4 regions of the Paenibacillus sp. FSL H8-0317 genome follow, and region 4 is predicted to be linked to each of the others. Evidence: riboswitches for the same ligand, from Rfam matches in the RefSeq annotation. Region 4 holds a riboswitch; each other region holds the start of a gene.
The links. A riboswitch is a leader RNA that binds a small molecule or an ion and turns the genes downstream of it on or off. The one in region 4 is predicted to bind cyclic di-AMP.
Positions count from the first base shown of each region.

Region 1 (3,916 bases), 2.3 Mb from region 4:
CAGGCAGGAGCACGCACAATTCGTGAACAGGGTATTCCGGTGGAAGCCTTGGTACGCATTCGTTCCCTGAACGATGGTACGGTACAATTTGACGATAACGAAATGTGACATTTTAAAGGAATAGGGCCTATTTTTTGAACTATGCCTTTGCATGACCGCGGATTTCATTTATAATGGGGTTATGTTAGGGAGAGGAGGCAACACCATGGGGAACCAACTGGCAACAGAACAATTTTTTAATGATAAGCTGGCGGAATCGAAAGTTCATTTTGAACGTGCCCTGGATTGTAAACATACGGAATTCGATGACCTTTATCCCTATATGATTGAACATCCTCAATTTTTCTGGTACAAACGCTATGTTGCCTGGTCAGAATTACTGACGATTGTAGGCTTGTGCGAAGAGTTGTCCTTCTCTTGGAAAGAACAATTTACACCGCATCAAGTGGAGTACCTTGAAGAACGTGTGATGTCCGCCAAAGTGCTTGATTTTTGGTTTGAGAAGAACGACAGCAAAGAGCACGCGCAGCGGTAACTTTCAGTCGGGACATAATTTCGAATGACATGACAGTCCAATACAGTCACGTGAGACCTAAATGACTTTTCATTTAGGTCTCTTTTTGTAAATAAATTTGAAATATAGGAGCCATGAAGATGATTAGTGATACAGAATTGGACGCTCTGCGTCTGTCAGGTGAGAAAGTTAGAGTAGTACGGGACGAGCTGGAATCGAACGACGTGAAGGGGATTGTGGTTGCCTGGGATGGCGAGCAGGTACTTATCCGTCGTCAGAATCGACGTGTCGTTAAGCTGGACCGAGGTTACAGCTATCAGCTGTTCAGCGAGCCGCGCCAGAGTCCACTTAGTGAGTAACAGCTTATAATTATGGCAGAGCCATGAGCGTTAAATGTTTGGAATTACCATGATTTCTTGGCATAATTGACTCATTCGGGAGAGAAGATAGGTACAGTGAGGAAGATCTGTAACTATAGCCGAGAGGGTGTGCTACAAGCGATGACATTGATGAATGATAAAGTTCATGCCTACAAGGATCAGATTGGAGCATTAAGCGATGTACTGCCAGGTGTGGTGAAGTCATATCATGAGTTTACCGGAGAATGTTTCCAACCTGGCGTGATTGATGCGAAGACAAAACAGCTAATTGCGCTTGGGATTGGATTGTTTGCCAACAATGAGGTATGTACCTTCTACCATGTAGAAGAAGCCCGTGCTAAGGGTGCAACAGATCAGGAGATTATGGAGACCGTTGCGGTGGCCGGAGCTGTTGGAGGAGGACATGCACTGTCTCAGGGTGCGATGCGAGTGCAGAAGGCGCTGCATTAGTAAGTAATGCAACATACATTTTTAAGTACAAAAAAGGCATCCGGTTAATAACCGATGCCTTTTTGTATGTGAATTACATTTTACCCAACATTTTATCATACATAAACTGTCCAGTTACCCGACGTGCTGTTACATAGCGGTCATTAAAGTATGGATTCGATAACTTTGTGATGCTTACACCTTTACTGCTGGAGGCATGAGCGAATTGTCCGCCGCCGATATATACACCTGTATGTGAAATGCCTTTGCCTGTTGTATTAAAGAACACCAGATCACCTGTCCGAACATTGCTCTTGGATACAGGCGTACCTGCTTTGGCTTGCTGCTGAGAAGTACGTGGCAATTCAATGCTGTATTTGTTGAAAAGATATCTCATAAAACCAGAACAGTCGAAGCCGGCTACAGTTGTGCCACCCCATTTGTAAGGTATACCTGTCATGTTGTTCACTACGGAGTTGATACTGCTTGCCTCTGTGCTTGTTGCCCCGGATGTAAATAATACAGCTGCTCCAAAAATGGAGATAATCAGTTTTTTCAAAATCAATGTTCTCCCTTCGATGCCTACGGAGTTAGCTAAGGGTTCGGTAGAAGGTTCCCTATATTTCCTATGTATAAGAATAATTCACCCAAATTGGTTCCCCCGTTTTCAAACATGAAACTCGGCAATGAATAATTAAGTTTTTGTAACTATTTGAAACTATATTGCATAAATGCGTAATTGTCAAACCTATTTAAAACCCTTCGTAATACCTCAATGTTAGCGGAATTAAGGTTTTTATATGAAAGAAGGGATCAAGTTTGGGTATCATTCATGACAAAAACGTCATTATTGATTCGTTTAAGACGAATTTGGATAAATAAATAGGTTTGTCATGAGTTAAAAGAACTATCCCGTTATGTAGAATTAGAGAGATTATATTCATTAAGTTGCATATATTGACAAAAATCGATTTTTTGCATATTATCTGATTATCCAATCCACATATTGGATTAAAATTGATTTTATTATGTGATAAATACAAATAAAGGAGGTTTGGGGACGCGTATCATAGGTAAGTAAAAGTGGAAGATTTATAAAAACGAACATAGGAGAGTGTTACATTTGAAAGCGAAGAAAATAATTACTTTTGTCCTGGCATGCACGATGGTGTTCTCGGCAGTTGGAATGGCAGTTCTCCCTGTAGGGACGGTATCTGCTGCGGATGCATCGGGTACTACAGCGAGTATTTCTGATATTTTGAAGAACCAGCTGCCGGATGGAGGTTGGAGAAAAGATTATAAACAGACAAGTGGAGAGTGGGCGAAGTCCACGATCGACAACAAGGCTACATACTCAGAAATTAGAAGATTGGCGAAGGAATTTAAAAAGACGAATGATCCGCGTTACTCCACAGCTGCAATCAAAGGAATTAACTTTTTGATCAACATGCAGTATTCAAACGGCGGATGGCCACAAGTTTACCAAAGCTCCGGATATCACAAGCACATCACTTACAATGATGATGCCATGATTAATGTAATGATCATGTTGGATGAAGTAGCGACACGTAAAGGTGATTTCTCGTTTATCGACAGCACTCTTGCTAACCGCAGTAAAAACTCAGTTGCCAAAGGTGTAGATGCAATTCTGAATACACAGGTTGTTTCAGGCGGTAAGCTGACAGCATGGGGACAACAACATGATTCCAGTTCTCTTAAACCGGCAAGCGCAAGAATCTATGAAGTACCATCACTGACGGCTGGAGAGAGTGTAACGATTGTTAAATTCCTGAAAACCAGACCTGCTACCGCTAAAATTACGGCATCCATTAAGGGAGCTGAAGCATGGTTTAACAAAGTGAAGATTACGGGTTACAAGTATGAAAGAGCAAACGGAGACAGCAAAATTATCGCTGATTCCAAAGCTGCACCGATCTGGGCTCGTTTCTACGAAGTGGGAACGGATAAACCGATCTTTATTGGTCGTGACGGGGTCGTTAAATACAAACTAAGTGATATTGATAAAGAAAGAAGAGGCGGTTATGCTTGGTACGGTAACTGGCCTTCCAAGCTGTAATTTGTATTATGTTTCCGTTATAATGAACCAAACTATTAGCAGTTAAAGGTAAAGCCCGAATCGAAATGGACGTCTGTTTCGATTCGGGCTTTATTGTAATTATTTTCATTGTTGACATGATAGATTCCACATGATATATTATTTCTTGTCGCCGATATTGATCACGGAGATACAATATGCGGTCGTGGCGGAATTGGCAGACGCGCACGGTTCAGGTCCGTGTGGGCTAACCCCCCGTGGAGGTTCGAGTCCTCTCGACCGCATCTAATAAAAATACTCCTTAAGCTAACGCTTAAGGAGTATTTTTTTGCATTTTTTGATATAACACTAACTTTAGACTCGAGTATCCAAGAGGTTAGTGCTTAGCTGCACGTTCAGCAAATGTCTTCCATCAGCCATACGGAACGTTTATTGTGCTGCGGTAACATTAACGCTATCAATATTCGGTCCTTCCGATCCAGTGGTAACCACTTTCAATGTATTGGTCCCCGTGTTCATGGGGACCTGTATTGTTTT
Region 1 is NZ_CP150294.1:2,375,392-2,379,307, forward strand. It holds gene MHB43_RS11245 (xanthine phosphoribosyltransferase) at 1-108, shown strand, start outside; gene MHB43_RS11250 (hypothetical protein) at 206-535, shown strand; gene MHB43_RS11255 (hypothetical protein) at 655-873, shown strand; gene MHB43_RS11260 (carboxymuconolactone decarboxylase family protein) at 1,015-1,344, shown strand; gene MHB43_RS11265 (C40 family peptidase) at 1,418-1,882, opposite strand; cyclic di-AMP (ydaO/yuaA leader) riboswitch at 1,888-2,019, opposite strand; gene pelA (pectate lyase) at 2,438-3,400, shown strand; tRNA gene MHB43_RS11275 (tRNA-Leu) at 3,579-3,663, shown strand; gene MHB43_RS11280 (carbohydrate-binding protein) at 3,809-3,916, opposite strand, start outside.
Region 1: another riboswitch for cyclic di-AMP. It lies ahead of MHB43_RS11265 (C40 family peptidase); the one in region 4 lies ahead of MHB43_RS00530 (C40 family peptidase).

Region 2 (3,916 bases), 1.5 Mb from region 4:
CAAGTTCTTGATATCTTCTTCAATCTTGTCCGGTGTTGTTTTGGGAGCATAACGTTTGATTACCTGTCCGTTCTGATCCACAAGGAATTTGGTGAAATTCCATTTAATTGCTTTGGAGCCGAGCAGGCCAGGAGCTTCTGTGCTAAGGTGTTGGAAAAGAGGGTGAGCGCTTGAGCCGTTCACATCAATTTTCTCAAACATGGGGAAACTCACGCCATAATTCATCTGACAGAACTCGGCAATATCGTCGGAAGATCCTTTTTCCTGTGCAAACTGGTTGCTTGGGAAACCAAGCACTTCAAATGGAGCATCTTGAAACTTGTCTTGCAGTTCTTGCAGACCTTTGAATTGAGGGGTAAGGCCGCATGAGCTTGCCGTATTCACAATCAGTAACACTTTGTCACGGTAGTCGGACATTTCAACTTCTTGACCGCGAAGTGTATTCACTTTGTAATCGTAGACTGTCATCTAAATCGCCTCCATTTATTTACTCTTATATCTTCTATTATATTGGTTACAATTAAATATTGCAAAACTAATGTGGTGTTAAAAGAATCAAAACAGGCAAGTTGTGCAGAATACGTGAATGAATTGGGAAGTGATTTACGCCAGAGTGAGAATTAGATAGCCTTGAAGAGATAGATGGAGTATAACTTTGTTGTAAGCGTTATTACGGATGGGAATTGGCAAAAATCTGCCGATTCGGTGATCTGGGCGGACTTTACACCGACATGGCGCGGGTGTATGATTCATAACGTAATTTCAATTTAAACTAAATTGTACCTGAAAAACGAAACAAACGATAATATCGCTCGATCTTATCCTTAAGATATACGAACGATGTTTTAATCGCTGAGTTTCCATTCATTGATGAATGGGAAACGGGGGAACCAACAGAATGCGCTGTCCAGGACAGTGGCATTCATGGGGTGAATTTTCCGGTGACAGCCGGAAATAGGGCGACTCTCGCGCCCGAATCCGTCAGCTAACCTCGTAAGCGTTAAAGGGAGAGGCAACAAGCCGTACGCTGGTTCATGGTGTTTTCGCCATGGATTATTTAAGAAGCGTTCGGGAGGCCTTGGTCCCCCACGCTTCTTTTTTGTTGTCTTTTCACGCCAAGGGAGGAACGAATGATGGATACTGAGATGATCTTAGTGACTGCTCCAAATGAAGCAGGACGCAAATTTATTAAATTGCTGATGTACAAAAAAATGCCGTTTGCCGTTCTAACCAACAGTGCAGGGGAAGAGCGCAGACTCCGTAGAATCGGAGTAGAACATGTCATTCGCATGAACACGGCTGCAGCTCAAAAATGGTTTTTGCCGCAGGGCAGCGTAGGCAACGTGTTTATTTTCGAGAACAGCCTGAATCTGACCTGTCGTTATTTACAGATCTGCCGTTCATGGACATCGAAATCCCTGTGCGTTATTACGGAGCAGAGTCATCCTAAGGGCATCTATCGGGGCATGGGCGCAGACCGGATCGTATATTCGCTCAATGGGGAAGTTGGCTTTCTCCTCAATGGTTAATGCCATCGCTTGTGATTGCTCAGGTGTAAGGTGCCTGTTATAATTGAATGTATCGATAAACGGAAGTTTGAGGAGACTCATGCAGGATGGTGAGTCTTCTTTTTTATGGTTTTAGAGGTTGTTCAAAAAGTCCGCTTTTGATTACGAAGGATGCCTTGTGGCATCATCAGCATCGAATATGAAATTCAGCCGAAATGTCCGTTGCTCACGTAGTTTTCCCTACGCTCCGCTACTCCATTTCTAGCTTCATTCCATCTTCTCGGTACTGAAAACCAGACTTTTTGAACTCGATTAGGATCAGGAATCACCTGTGGCTTACAAGGAGGAATTGGCGTGCCGGATGTAGGTGGATTGAAATGGTTGTTTTTTGATGTTGGAGATACACTGGTGGATGAATGGGAGCCGGTTGATGATATTATCGGACAGTTCGTCCGCGAAGTCTGTGCATTGGGGTATCCGGTGAAGATTGAGGCGGTACGCGAACTGTTCGCGAACTGTTACCAGAGATATGAGCAATGGCCGATGAGAGTGGCGATTCGCACATTCGTTGAAGACGACGGACACCAGAAGCAGATTCAGGACAAGCTGAAATTTCAAAAAGATCTTGAACGTCCTTTTCCATCAGCGGATTACGTCCTTCAGCAGTTGTCACGGCATTATCGCATTGGCATTATTGCCAATCAGAGTCCTGGAACGGAAGAGAGACTGGAGAGCTACGGCTTGCGGAAGTATGTTGATGTTCTGGCATGTTCGGCTGAAGAAGGAGTGTCCAAGCCAGACCCTGAGTTATACGCTGTGGCCTTGAAACAGGCCGGTTGTGAACCGGAGGAAGCCGTCATGATCGGCGATCGGATCGATAACGACATTATACCTGCTCTGAAGCTGGGCATGCGTACGATTCGAATTATGCAGGGTTACGGAAGATTCCAGCCAGAACTATCTGATGACCAACGTGCGGATTGGACTGTTGATTCATTGGATCAACTCCTGCCGTTACTGATACCAAATCAGGATTAGATGATTGTTTACTGGAGTTTGAGTTTTACTATAAAAGAAAACACCTTGCTGTATTGCAACAATAAAGGCTGATCAACTTGGGTATAGCATACCGGAGTTGATCAGCCTTTTTAGTATTTTGTCGATGAGAACGAGATTAGAATAACCGAATCGTCTGAATGATCAGATATACATTCAGCACAACGATAATCGCGGCAATGACCCATGAGATGATTTTGAGCCACAATTTGTTGGCGAATGCACCCATGCTTTTTTTATCACTTGTGAACATCACCAGGGGAATTACAGCAAAGGGCAATTGAAGCGACAGCACGACCTGGCTCAAAATGAGCAGTTCTTCTGTGCCATGTTCTCCTGCAATGGCTGTCACAATTACCGCCGGGATGATGGCGATCAGACGTGTGACCAGTCTGCGCAGCCAAGCCGGAATTCGAATGTTCAGGAAACCTTCCATAACGATCTGCCCAGCAAGTGTACCTGTAAGGGTAGAGTTCTGACCTGATGCTAACAGCGCCACACCGAACAGAATACTTGCAACCGTAGTACCCAATAGAGGTGTCAGCAGATGATAAGCATCTGCGATCTCGGCAACCTGCGTCATACCAGCGCTGTGGAATACAGCAGCAGATACAATCAGGATGGCTGCATTGATGAACAGGGCCAGTGTCAACGCGATTGTAGAATCCATGGTCGAGTACCGAATGGCTTCTTTTTTGCCCTGTGGGGTCTGTTCGATCTGACGGGTCTGGACAATGGAAGAATGCAGGTACAGATTATGCGGCATCACGGTTGCTCCGATAATACCAATGGCAATATAGAGCATAGCCGGGTTTTGCAGAATCTCAACATTGGGTACAAAACCATGGAGAACACCGCCCATATCCGGTTTCGCCAGAAACAGATCAATCCCGAAGCAGAGGGCGATGGTTGCCATCAGCACAATGACGAGAGTTTCCAGAGCGCGGAAGCCTTTGTTTTGCAGTACAAGAATCAGGAGTACATCAACTGCGGTGATGATAACGCCGTATAACATGGGGACGTTAAATAACAGCTTTAACGCGATGGCAGAACCAATGACTTCAGCCAGATCGGTGGCTGCAATGGCAAGCTCACACAGTATCCATAACATCATGACAACAGGCATGCTGAATCGTTCACGACAGGCTTGAGCCAGATCCCGTCCAGTGACGATGCCGAGCTTGCCAGCCAGCGACTGAAGGACAACGGCCATCAGGTTCGATAACAGGATAACGGATAACAAGGTATACCCGAACTGTGAGCCGCCTGCGATATCTGTTGCCCAGTTCCCGGGGTCCATGTAACCTACGGCAACAAGGTATCCTGGGCCTACAAAGGCGAGGAATTTCTTC
Region 2 is NZ_CP150294.1:1,624,978-1,628,893, forward strand. It holds gene MHB43_RS07315 (glutathione peroxidase) at 1-468, opposite strand, end outside; cyclic di-AMP (ydaO/yuaA leader) riboswitch at 841-1,015, shown strand; gene MHB43_RS07320 (hypothetical protein) at 1,131-1,529, shown strand; gene MHB43_RS07325 (HAD family hydrolase) at 1,863-2,546, shown strand; gene MHB43_RS07330 (Nramp family divalent metal transporter) at 2,683-3,916, opposite strand, start outside.
Region 2: another riboswitch for cyclic di-AMP. It lies ahead of MHB43_RS07320 (hypothetical protein); the one in region 4 lies ahead of MHB43_RS00530 (C40 family peptidase).

Region 3 (3,916 bases), 3.2 Mb from region 4:
GCGGATATATTGGTCCGTCATCTTGATTGGATCTTCCGCCTTGTCAATAATGGCGTTGATGTTAGACATGGTTAGATCACGCAAACGTTTGAAAATGGACATTATGTTATTCCTCCTAGTCGATATTACATCGTATATAAACATACATACGTAACAATCTACAACTCGTTTCAATTTTAGCAAATAAAATCAAAACATTCGATGACTCTTACGTCAGGAAGATCGTTTATCTTTGATCAGATGATCTTCCATCAACCTCTCTGCAGTCTGCACGATTTCGTCGATCTGCATCCGCGTGATGGAATCAAAATGAATACCCATGATCACCGTAACGGTTACTTTCAGCTGCTGGGCAGCCTTCCGGGCAAGCCGCTCACACAGTTCTTGTTCCTTATGACCGGGAATATGTACCGTCGTCCCGCTTACGCGCTCATGATCTACATAGAATGTGGCTGCGGCGCCAATATGCGCCTTTCCTCCCGTAACGAGAAAAACCTTATCTTCTCCTGCTTCAATCACCTGTAAACGTATGGATTTCAAATCATATGTACTCATACCCATCCACCTATCCTTTTCTATATGTTATATATGGAGGAATTATGGCTTTCATGAGCTACATCGGCAATGAAAATTCTCACACTACGCATAACTTATGGATAGCCCGGGCATACCAAAGAGAACGTCATTTTGGAAAAGGAGGCCGTTATTATGCGCGTACGCCTCATTATGCTGATGGTTATCGTTATTTTTCTCGGAGGATATCATGCTCCAGTTTCATCGCGGGATGTTTCAAGCCCGCCAAGTGAATCCGTATCAGGTTCGGATTCTGCGGAAGAAGAACAACTGACATTGGGACAGTTACGTCAAAAATATGCCGATACGTTCAAAACCAATGGTCCTTCAACAAAGAAGGTTGCACTGACTTTTGATGATGTACCTGATCCACGATTTACTCCACAAGTGCTGGATGTATTGAAGAAATACAATGTCAGAGCTACATTCTTCATCGTGGGTAGTCGTGCAGAGAAACATCCGGATCTGGTGAAACGCATCATTAAGGAAGGGCATATGGTTGGTAATCACAGCTACAATCATCCTGAATTCAGTAAGCTGTCGATGAATGCCTTTCGCAAACAAATTTTACATACCGGGGATATTATTCGACGTTTGGCGGGATATACGCCGAAGATGATTCGGCCGCCTTATGGAGACATTAATGAAGAACAGCTGAGATGGGCTGCCAAACAACACTATAGCATTGTGAACTGGAACGTAGACTCTCTGGACTGGAAAGGCCTTTCAAAGGAACAGGTGAAAGATAACATCCTGTCTGCCGTAAAACCAGGCTCCATCGTTCTGCAACATGCTGGAGGCGGTGTAGGATCAAACCTGAACGGCACGATTGAGGCTTTGCCTGAAATCATTGAGGAATTGCAAAAGCGCGGATATGAACTTGTCACCTTGGACGAAATGCTGGGATTGTCAAAGGCCAAAGATTAAGATGACGATGAAGAAATAAATGAGAATATTAAAAGGGTGCTGTTCAATCGCAAGTTTGCGACTGGCAGACACCCTGTTTGAATTCGTTAGATGTAATTAATTTTCTACTTCAGAATGTACAGCTCGATATCCTGAAATCCAAATGTGCTTACGGACTGTTTGCTACCCGGGATAAAGATATCAATCCGGTGACCCTTGATTGCACCGCCTACATCACGCGCTGTGGCTACAAAAGCCTGTTTTGGCAATCCTGGATGGCTGTGACCCGTTACCAGTACTTTGGTTCCGAGTGGAATTACACTTGGATCAACTGCAATCGTACCCAGTTCAAGGTCATTTCCGAAATAATCGACTGCACCCCAGCCTCCATTTTCAGACGGATCTGCAGAGTATGCCGTTGCTTTCACGTTCACAGCTTTGCTGTAATCGAATGTTTTACCCCAGGCTTGAACCACTTTGTTATCTGCGTTAACGTCCAAGCTTGCTGTAGTAACCGTTTTGGCTTGGGTCTTGCTCCCCGTCGCCGCGGCAGCTAGATTGTTTGCCTTACCGGGAATTGTAATTTTCAAACCACCATAAATATTGTAAGGTGAAATGTCGTTGTTTGCTTTAACCAACGTGTTCATTGCTACTCCATATTGTTTTGATAAGGTGTAGAAGGTATCCCCTTCTTTGGCCACATGAACTGAATCGGCGTGAGCCGGAACGGCTTGAATGAGCATTGCTGTTGTCATTAATGCTACTGCTGTTTTGGCTATACGTTTCTTGTTAATCATGGTCTTCCTCCCTCATTGTGCCTGCGAAGTTAGTTGTCGGATTCGGATGAGGAGCCCACCCTATAGGTTCTTCATTACATTTGAAACGTTATGTACCCCTAATTCACCCCAAGCAGTGTGCTGTAGATCTTCCCCCTGCACAAATCTGCATCGTTACATCCCCCGCACTCCCTGTCCGGAAGTTTCGGCAGAGTTCAATATATCACAATTTTGTAACCTGAACTTGTAGTAATTCTTACCAAATGGTTTTTTAGCATGTAAGCATATGTAAGAGTACTGGATACTTTAGAAATATTGGACGACCCGATTACTTTACATTTGGTAACAGAATAGTTACTTTTCCGAATCCATACGTGATTATTAACCATAAAAAAATAGCGTCACCGACTCGAAGTCAGTAACGCTATTGATCACTTTCATTTAGAGTACTTTGGCAAGAAAATCACGTGTACGTGAATTTTTTGGTGCTCCAAACACCTCATCAGGTGTTCCCTCTTCTACAATAACCCCGCCATCCATGAACAGGATCCGGTCTCCTACTTCACGTGCAAAACCCATCTCATGCGTTACAATGACCATAGTCATCCCACCTTCTGCAAGACGTTTCATGACATCCAACACTTCACCGACCATCTCGGGGTCCAGTGCCGAAGTAGGCTCGTCAAACAGCATGACATGCGGCTGCATAGCCAATGCTCTTGCAATAGCGATCCGCTGCTTCTGTCCACCGGACAGCTGATTCGGGAATGTATCTTTTTTATCGTACAAGCCCACAGTGTTAAGCAGATCAGCAGCAATTTTCTCCGCTTCCTGCGTGGATTGTTTCTTCACTTTAATCGGAGCAATCGTGATGTTTTGCTGTACCGTTTTGTGTGGGAACAGGTTGAAATGCTGGAACACCATGCCCATTTTTTCCCGAGTTGCATTAATGTTGTGCTTGGGGTCCGTAATTGAAACACCTTCAAAATCGATTTCACCTGATGTAGGTTGTTCCAAGAGGTTCAGACAACGCAAGAATGTACTTTTACCTGAACCGGAAGGACCGATAACCACGACAACCTCGCCTTTGCCAATCGTCACATTAATGCCCTTAAGCACATCGTTATTTCCATAAGATTTGTGTAATTGTCTAACGTCTATCACTTGCACTCAACTTCCTTTCCAGTCGTCCCAGCAGCTTGGACAAAATAAACGTCATTACAAAGTAGATGGCTGCTGCAATCAAAAATGGACTCAAGCCTTGGTACGTAATGTTCTTGACTACACTTGCCTGATACATAATGTCCACCATACCGATAACAGAGATAATGGAGGATTCCTTGATAATCGTTATGAATTCATTACCAATTGCCGGCAATACGGCCTTGAAAGCCTGTGGCAATATGATGTAGCGCATGGCTGCACCTCTGCCCATTCCGAGGGAGCGAGCTGCTTCCAACTGGCCACGATCCACCCCTTGGATACCTGCACGGAAAATCTCCGCTAGATACGCACCACTATTAATGGAAAGCGTGATGATACCTGCCTGAAGGGCAGTGAAGTTAATGCCAAAGCTCAGGGAAAAACCATAGTAAATAATCATTAATTGTACCAGCATCGGTGTGCCACGGATCACTTCAACGTAAGCAGTACCGATCCAG
Region 3 is NZ_CP150294.1:4,201,502-4,205,417, forward strand. It holds gene MHB43_RS18665 (PspA/IM30 family protein) at 1-102, opposite strand, end outside; gene MHB43_RS18670 (hypothetical protein) at 214-555, opposite strand; gene MHB43_RS18675 (polysaccharide deacetylase family protein) at 709-1,500, shown strand; gene MHB43_RS18680 (3D domain-containing protein) at 1,605-2,276, opposite strand; cyclic di-AMP (ydaO/yuaA leader) riboswitch at 2,279-2,476, opposite strand; gene MHB43_RS18685 (amino acid ABC transporter ATP-binding protein) at 2,697-3,419, opposite strand; gene MHB43_RS18690 (ABC transporter substrate-binding protein/permease) at 3,406-3,916, opposite strand, start outside.
Region 3: another riboswitch for cyclic di-AMP. It lies ahead of MHB43_RS18680 (3D domain-containing protein); the one in region 4 lies ahead of MHB43_RS00530 (C40 family peptidase).

Region 4 (3,916 bases):
TACGTCTCCTTCATCCTTAACACAAGAATCTTGGAAGTTCGATTCACAGAATGAGTACGCCGCCAATGTCTATACACGTGGCAAGCTTGTATTGCTTGGTATCGAACATCAAGTCGGTGCCAAAAAGATGGAACGCATTCTCTCTACCTATGTGAAGAAATACCGCTTCAAACATCCCACTTCGGCTGATTTCCAGAACGTTGTGGAACAAGTGACCCGCACTTCCTGGTCTGATTATTTTGATCAATACGTCTATGGTAACGGGATGGCTGACTTTGCTGTAGAGAAGATTCGTGTTACGCCCGTACAGAAAGACGGTCAAACATTGTACGAGTCATCCGTGACGATCGCAAAAAAGGGCAGTGATTACAGCGCCGTTCCTGTTCGCATTGCTTTTGAAGACGGGCATATCCTCACCAAGCAATGGAATGGACAAGAAGATCGCATCACGTATAAATTAACTCACACATCCCCCGTATCCTGGGCCATGACCGATCCCCTGTACTCGATCGTGCTGGAGAACCGCCATATGAACAATTTCCTGAAATCCGGACTGGATGAGCAGGCAAAGTCCCGCTGGAGCATGAGTGTAACCAAACTAATAGAAGCCATATTCGGAGGTCTGTCATGGTGAGGTGGAAACGGTGAAAGCGAAAATACGTGAAGGCTGGTTTCTCGTCCGTCAGCATATGTTCATTGCCGCACTCTTATTTCTCTATCAACTCATTTGGGGATATTTCTTCTATCGAATGGTACAGTCGGCGGTCATCCCACTACTCCTTCGCTATCCAGATGCTGATGCCGGTGAGCTGAGTACACTTTTGTTCAAAATGGAAAGTCAACTTAACCTGTCTACCCATCCGGAGGTTCATCGTTATCTATGGATTCTAGGGGGCATGCTGCTAGTTCGCATGTTGATCAGCCCCCTCATTCAGGCAGGACTGCTCTACTCACTTCAGCACTTTAATTCTACAGAAGAGCGCATCCCCTTTGTCCGCGGAATCAAAAATCTGTGGAAACCGATGCTGCTTCTCCACACTATACGTACATTATTGATACTTCTGCCCGCCTACTGGCTCATACCGAAGCTCTACTCCATTCTCATGGACGGATTTCATTCCCTTCAATTACTGTTGCCTGGTATACCTTATGTTGCTGCCTGGATTGTATATGGTTGGATCATCCACCATGCCATACTCTACATGCAGTTCGGTGTGTCGGCACCAGAAGGAGAAGGCGGGGCTCACGGTACCCTCAAAGCACTCTGGATTGCAATGCGTCATCTCATCGCTGTAATCGGCATTGCACTCCTGCTGGGCGGAGTACACCTGCTCGTCTTTGGGGCCTTCACTTCAGCCTCATGGTTATTAACGGGACTTACCGGACTTATACTACAACAGACGTATCCACTTGCCAGATGTCTATTGAGTCTGTGGAAAATATGCAGCCATTTTCGATTATGGCAGTCCAAAATATCCAAAGGTGAGAGCAGATAGTTTAAAAATTGTTACCATCACATGTTAAACTCATGGCCTAAAATGCACTTATAAATAGGCAAACCTCAACCTTTCCCCGTCAAAGGTCGAGGTTTTTTTTGCTAAATTTGTTGCTAAACGTTGCCAAAGCCGTACTCCTCTGTTACAATAATCGCAGTGAGTTTTTAGTAACAACTTTGTAATCTTTACATTCATATTTGTAACTACTTAAAATTAAATCGTCATTTCTTGATTTCGCAGGTGCATAACTAGCATAGCCAAATTCCTGGCACCTGGGAAGCGGGGGAACCAGTTATGGGTGAATTGATCTTGCTACAGAGGGGTCATAGGGGACCTTCAACCGAATCCTTAAGCTAACCTCGCAGGCGTTGGAAGGGGAATATCTCTTGTTCAAGAAGAAATTAACCGCAGCTGTACTTAGCATCACATTCGCATTATCACTTGGTGCAGGTAGCGCATTCGCAGATTCAAAGATGGACACAGTAATTGATTCAGCAATGGGAACTACATACAAAAGTGGGGGAACAACGCTTAACGGCTTTGACTGCTCCGGATTTACACGGTATGTATTCGACAAGTTGGGTATTGATTTGGCACGCCAATCCAGTTCCCAATTCGACATGGGCGATTCCGTATCCCGCATGGAAATGAGAGCTGGGGACCTGGTGTTCTTTAATACAACAGGTAAAGGCGTATCTCATGTAGGAATCTTTGTAGGGGATGGAAAGTTTGCACACTCCTCTTCTTCCAAAGGCGTTACGATCAGTGCATTGAGTGAAAACTATTGGGCCAATCGTTATGTTGGCGCGAAACGGATTATGAGCACGGACGCATATGAATCACTGGCCCTTGACTAGGGACAAGCTGAGCAACATGATGCTGTAACCATTAACCATACTGGAACGAAGCAAGAAGCATAACAGAACCGCCCGGTACATTCTCCGCAGGAATGTATCCGGCGGTTTTTTTGTGCTTCAATCCTTATTCATGTTGCAAGTTATACTCGGGGCATATCCTGCGACATCAACAGGTTCATTTTGCGTTCGTTCGTCCGTGCCCTTATGATGTTTTTACCCATCCCGTTATAATATAAACGAAATTACCGGAACTTTTGTTTCATTTTTTTCTAGGGAAGGAAGACTTGCTAAATGAACATCACTTTTGTAGAGTGGACAAAGAGTTCTGTTTCAAGGAAAGGAGCATGCAGGTGTATGAAGGAAACCCCTGTGACGTTTCACGTTGTACCCATGCGAGAAGAACATGCGGAGCTTATCTGCAGTTGGCAGTATGATCCGCCTTACAATATCTACAGCTGGCTCCCCTGGGAGCAGATGAAAGCTCTGGAAGTCGAATTCGGAGATGCACAGCTGCGGCAGGAGCAATATGCAATCGTCCTGGATCAGAACGATCGTATATTCGGGTTCGCTCAATACTTCCCACTTCAAGGGGTAACCCGGATTGGCCTTGGCATGCATCCAGAGCTGTGTGGTCAGGGTCAAGGGACAGCTTTTGTCACTGCCATTGTACAGGAAGCCATTCGCCGAAATCCCACGAATGAGATTGATCTGGAAGTACTCACTTGGAATGCTCGTGCCATTCAAGTCTATCTGAAGAGTGGATTTGTCACCCAGGATACATACGAACGACAGACCCCAAGCGGCTTGAAGCCCTTTCACTGTATGGTTTATGAAGGGCCTCGCGGTTAGAATCCATTGCAAAACAACCAAATTTGCCCCTTGTTATGTGATTAGTTCAAAAAATTCCCACAAAATGCTATGATGTCAGTACAGGTTCCGTTATAATGATATGGATAGTTTCAGGTTAGATGATCTTTCATTCTGGAGGGGACATAAGGGATGCACAAATGGATCATGAGCGGAGTATTTTTTGCAGCATGCGCTTTAGCTATTGTTTTAATGTTTACGCTTCCAGGGAAAGAAGAAGTGGCTGAAGAAGCCAAACCAACCATGCCGGAAGTAACATTGGATGCCGGACAGGCTGAGGCACTGGTCAAAGCCAATTGTATCTCCTGTCACGGGGATCAGCTTCAAGGTGGCGTAGGACCTGCTCTGGCAAACATCGGCAGTCAGGATGATCTGGAGAAGATCTATTCTACGATTGTCAAAGGTAAAGGTGGTATGCCTTCCTTCAAGGGCAAACTGCAGGATGAAGAGATTGCAAATATCGCCATGTGGCTGTCAGAGAAGAAATAATCTCTGCACGAACTACATAATGAAGAGGCCCTTAATCCCCTTTTGGGAGAATAAGAGCCTCTTTGTTATACCAATTATTAGGCATCTGCCGCGTGCTCAGCCAGAAAGGCCTCAACTTCACTTGCGGACGGCATCCCGGACTGGGCGCCGAGCTTCGTCACGGATAACGCGGCCGCACCCATGGCGAAGCCTACGGCCGCGTCCAAA
Region 4 is NZ_CP150294.1:107,826-111,741, reverse strand. It holds gene MHB43_RS00540 (M1 family metallopeptidase) at 1-634, shown strand, start outside; gene MHB43_RS00535 (hypothetical protein) at 645-1,496, shown strand; cyclic di-AMP (ydaO/yuaA leader) riboswitch at 1,742-1,879, shown strand; gene MHB43_RS00530 (C40 family peptidase) at 1,883-2,353, shown strand; gene MHB43_RS00525 (GNAT family N-acetyltransferase) at 2,708-3,202, shown strand; gene MHB43_RS00520 (cytochrome c) at 3,353-3,709, shown strand; gene rbsK (ribokinase) at 3,787-3,916, opposite strand, start outside.